DNA from 2 places in the Pseudomonas sp. NY8896 genome. Region 2 is predicted to be linked to the other one. Evidence: predicted binding sites of a transcription regulator. Region 2 holds the regulator's gene; the other holds the start of a gene.
What was found. Region 2 encodes FliA, which starts transcription of late flagellar genes. Its sites were predicted from a motif close to CTAAAGTTTNNNNNNNNNNNGCCGNTAA; they were not measured.

Region 1: a site for FliA is predicted at 810-837, ahead of Q9451_RS29185 (methyl-accepting chemotaxis protein). Genes of this name have one in related genera too.

Annotation. Positions count from the first base shown of each region.
Region 1 covers NZ_CP132350.1:6,443,714-6,446,104, forward strand. Annotated here, with positions in the region: gene Q9451_RS29175 (cell division protein ZapA) at 96-398, opposite strand; gene Q9451_RS29180 (hypothetical protein) at 395-625, opposite strand; gene Q9451_RS29185 (methyl-accepting chemotaxis protein) at 891-2,391, shown strand, end outside.
Region 2 covers NZ_CP132350.1:2,371,390-2,373,780, forward strand. Annotated here, with positions in the region: gene fleN (flagellar synthesis regulator FleN) at 13-846, shown strand; gene fliA (RNA polymerase sigma factor FliA) at 843-1,583, shown strand; gene Q9451_RS10665 (chemotaxis response regulator CheY) at 1,691-2,065, shown strand; gene Q9451_RS10670 (protein phosphatase CheZ) at 2,086-2,391, shown strand, end outside.

The DNA of each region.
Region 1 (2,391 bases), 2.9 Mb from region 2:
CATCGCGACACAAGGCCGCTCCTACAGGGAAACATATAAACGTTGTAGGAGCGGCCTTGTGTCGCGAAAGGGGCGCGAAGCGCCCCAGCTATCGATCAGGACTCTGCAATGGTCCGCACGATGGCGTCCACCGTGGCGTCGATCTGCGCCTGGGTACGCGCTAGGGTCTGCTGATGCTCTTTCTGCAGCTCAACCTGCTTGGAGCACAGGTTGAGGGCAGCCAGCACCAACAGCTTGTCGCCGATCAGGGTCGGGTACTGACGCTTGGTTTCGTTCAGGGCAGTGTTGAGCATCCGTACCGCCTGGGCCAGGGTTTCTTCCTGACCTTCGGGCGCCTTGATCGAATAGTCGATGCCGAGAATCGACACCACATTGATCGGCTGCTCTTGCAGTCTCATGCGCCGACAACGCCCGCGCTGGCGCGCTCGACCAGGGCCTGGATGCGCGCTGCGGTAGCGCCGTTCTTCTCTTCCTGCTCCATCAGCGACAGCTGCAGGGTTTCGTTCTCTTCCTTGGCCTGGGCCAGTTCCTGGCCGAGGGCGGTGTTCTGCTCGGTGAGTTGAGCGTTTTTCTGCATCAGGTCGCTGACCAGTTGCTCGATTTGATTCAGGGAAGCTTCCAGCATGGGTCTATCTCAGGTTGTTGCGAGGGGCGCACACGATAAAGAAAAGTGCCGCCCATCGCCATTAAATATCGGATTCATAAGGTGTCGAACCCGCAGATTGACAGGGTAACCGCCCCCTTGTTCCGACCTGAGTCAACCGCCGGTCAGGAAAAGGTTAGCTACCTCACAATTTTTGCCGGTCGCACTCAAGACTGGCCGGTCACGACCGATAGCCCGGCAAGTCATGTTTTGTCGCACTTTCCCCCTTGCCTGGATCCTCCTCTCCATGTCCCTACGCAACATGAATATCGCCCCGCGCGCGCTGCTCGGCTTCGCGCTTATCGGCCTGCTGATGCTCGGCCTTGGTATCTTCTCCCTGGTGCAGATGGGCAACATCCGCCAGGCTGGCGTTGCCATCGAGCAAGTCAGTGTGCCCAGCATCAAGATCCTCGACGAACTCACCGCGCTGAACCTGCGCATGCGCACGCTTTCCTACCGCCTGCTGCTCAACCGCGAACCGGAAACCCAACGCGATACCCTCAACCTGCTGGACCAGCGCAACAGCCAGATCGACCGCGCGCGCCAGGCTTACCTGCCGATGATCGGTGCCGCCGACGAACAGGCCGCGTTCGACCAGTACGGCCTGTTGCTCAACCAATACCGCCAGTTGGAAGCGCGCATGCGCACACTGAGCCAGGCCGACCGCCTGGACGAATTGCGCGACCTGCTCAACCGCGATTTGCTGGCCAACTCAGAGCAGATCAACAAGGTCATGGACACCCTGGTACGCATCAACACCGACCAGACCCGCGCCACCAATGACAAGGCCGCCAGCCAGTACGCCGCTGCTTTCGCCCTGGTGATCGGCCTGCTGGTTGCCGCCACCGTCCTGACGTTCGCCTGCGCCTTCCTGCTGACCCGCAGCATCGTCAAGCCGATCGAAGATGCGCTCAAAAGCGCCGAACAGGTCGCCGACGGTGACCTGACCCACATCATCCGTGCCGAAGGCACCGACGAAGCCGCTCGCCTGCTGCGCGCCATGGCCCGCATGCAGGACAAGTTGCGCGACACCCTGCAACAGATCGCCGGCTCCGCCACCCAGCTGGCCTCGGCGGCCGAAGAGCTGAACGCCGTCACCGACGAAAGCGCCCGCGGCCTGCAACAGCAGAACAACGAGATTGAACAGGCCGCCACGGCCGTGACCGAAATGACCAGCGCTGTGGAGGAAGTAGCGCGCAATGCCGTGAGCACTTCGGAAGCCTCCAGTGAAGCCAGCCGCTCCACCGGCGACGGCCGTGACCTGGTGATGGAGACCGTGGGCGCCATCGAGCGCATGAGCGGCGATGTGCAGGCCACTGCCAAATTGATCACTCACCTGGCCGAGCAGTCGCGCGACATTGGCAAGGTCCTCGACGTGATCCGTGGCCTGGCCGACCAAACCAACCTGCTGGCGCTGAACGCCGCCATCGAGGCCGCACGTGCTGGCGAAGCGGGCCGTGGTTTTGCCGTTGTGGCGGATGAAGTTCGGGCATTGGCCCACCGCACCCAGCAGTCGACCAGCGAAATCGAGCGGATGATCGGCAGCATTCAAGGGGGCACGGAGGAAGCTGTGGAGTCGATGCGCACCAGCACCGAGCGTGCCGAATCCACCCTGAACATCGCCCGTGGCGCGGGCATGGCACTGGACACCATTGCCGGCGCGGTGGCGCAGATCAACGAGCGTAACCTGGTGATTGCCAGCGCGGCGGAGGAACAGGCGCAGGTGGCGCGGGAAGTGGACCGCAACC
Region 2 (2,391 bases):
TAAAGAACAGACATGGGTAGCATGCATCCCGTACAGGTGATCGCCGTGACCGGCGGCAAAGGTGGCGTCGGCAAGACTAACGTTTCAGTGAACTTGTCCCTGGCGCTGGCCGAGCTTGGCCGCAGGGTCATGCTGCTGGACGCCGACCTGGGCCTGGCCAATGTCGACGTGTTGCTGGGCCTTACCCCCAAACGTACCCTGGCCGATGTCATCGAAGGGCGCTGCGAGCTGCGTGATGTGATGCTGCAGGGCCCTGGCGGTGTGCGCATCGTGCCGGCAGCGTCGGGTACCCAGAGCATGGTGCACCTGGCCCCGGCCCAGCATGCCGGGCTGATCCAGGCGTTCAGTGAAATCGGCGACAACCTCGATGTGCTGGTGATCGATACCGCTGCGGGTATCGGCGAGTCGGTGGTCAGTTTCGTTCGCGCCGCCCAGGAAGTCCTGCTGGTGGTGTGCGATGAGCCTACCTCGATCACCGACGCTTACGCCCTGATCAAGCTGCTCAACCGCGACTACGGCATGAACCGTTTCCGTGTGTTGGCCAACATGGCGCAGAGCCCGCAAGAAGGGCGCAACCTGTTCGCCAAGCTGACCAAAGTCACCGACCGCTTCCTTGACGTTGCCCTGCAGTACGTGGGCGCCGTGCCGTACGACGAGTGCGTGCGCAAGGCGGTGCAGAAACAGCGCGCCGTCTACGAAGCCTTCCCTCGCTCCAAGTGTGCGCTGGCCTTCAAGGCGATTGCGCAAAAGGTCGACAGCTGGCCGCTGCCGGCCAACCCGCGCGGCCACCTGGAGTTCTTTGTCGAGCGTCTGGTGCAACCCACCAGCGCGGGACCCGTGCTATGAACGCCAGCGGCTTCAAGATGTACAGCCGGGCGGCGAAAGACGCCCAGTACGAGCTGATCGAACGCTACGCCCCGCTGGTCAAGCGCATCGCTTACCACTTGTTGGCGCGCTTGCCGGCCAACGTCCAGGTCGAGGACCTGATCCAGGCCGGCATGATCGGCCTGCTGGAAGTGGCCAACAAGTACGACGCCAGCAAGGGCGCCAGCTTTGAAACCTACGCCGGCATCCGCATCCGCGGGGCCATGCTGGACGAAGTGCGCAAAGGCGATTGGGCGCCGCGTTCGGTACACCGCAACACTCGTATGGTCAGTGACGCAATGCGTGCGGTTGAGGCTAGAACTGGCCGTGACGCTAAAGATCATGAAGTTGCTGCCGAACTCCAATTGAGTCTCGATGATTACTACGGGATCTTGAACGATACCCTGGGCAGCCGCCTGTTCAGCTTCGACGACCTGTTGCAGGACGGCGAGCACGAAGGGCTGCATGAGGATGGCGCCAGTGGCCAGGTCGAACCTGCGCGTGGCCTGGAAGACGAGCGCTTCCAGGTTGCCCTGACCGAGGCGATCGCCAACCTGCCGGAGCGTGAGCGCCTGGTGCTGGCGCTGTACTACGACGAAGAGCTGAACCTCAAGGAAATCGGCGAGGTACTGGGTGTCAGCGAGTCGCGGGTCAGCCAGTTGCACAGCCAGTGTGCCGCGCGCCTGCGCAGCCGCCTGGGGGAATGGCGGGCACGTTGAGCCCGCTTTCGTTGCAGTCGTTTTCCACGTTGTACCGAATTGAATGAGTGCGTGCTCGGTAGGCCGAGCGCGTTTGAGACTGCTTGGAGGTCTAATTGGACAAGAACATGAAAATCCTCATCGTTGACGACTTTTCGACGATGCGGCGGATCATCAAGAACCTGTTGCGTGACCTGGGCTTCACCAACACCGAAGAGGCCGATGACGGCACCACGGCGCTGCCGATGCTGGAGAACGGCCACTACGACTTCCTGGTGACCGACTGGAACATGCCGGGCATGTCCGGCATCGACCTGCTGCGTAAAGTGCGTGCCAGCGAAAAGCTGAAAAGCATGCCGGTACTGATGGTGACCGCCGAAGCCAAGCGCGACCAGATCATCGAAGCGGCCCAGGCCGGCGTCAATGGTTACGTGGTCAAGCCGTTCACCGCTCAGGTGCTCAAAGAAAAGATCGAGAAGATCTTCGAACGCGTCAACGGCTGAGTCACGTCAGGGGGCGCGCCATGGATTCATCACAAACCTCTTTGGGCGAGTTCGAATCGACCCTGAAGAAGCATGCCCAGGAGTTGGTCGAAAGCCTGGAGCGGGGCCGTTTCGGCGAGGCGGTGCAGCTGATTCACGAGCTGAACCAAACCCGCGATCGCGGCCTGTACCAGGAAGTGGGCAAGCTGACCCGCGAGCTGCACAGCGCCATCGTCAGTTTCCAGATCGACCCGACCATGCCGCAGGCTGAGGAGGTGTCGCAGATTACCGACGCCACCGAGCGCTTGTCGTACGTGGTCAAGCTGACCGAAGGCGCGGCCAACCGC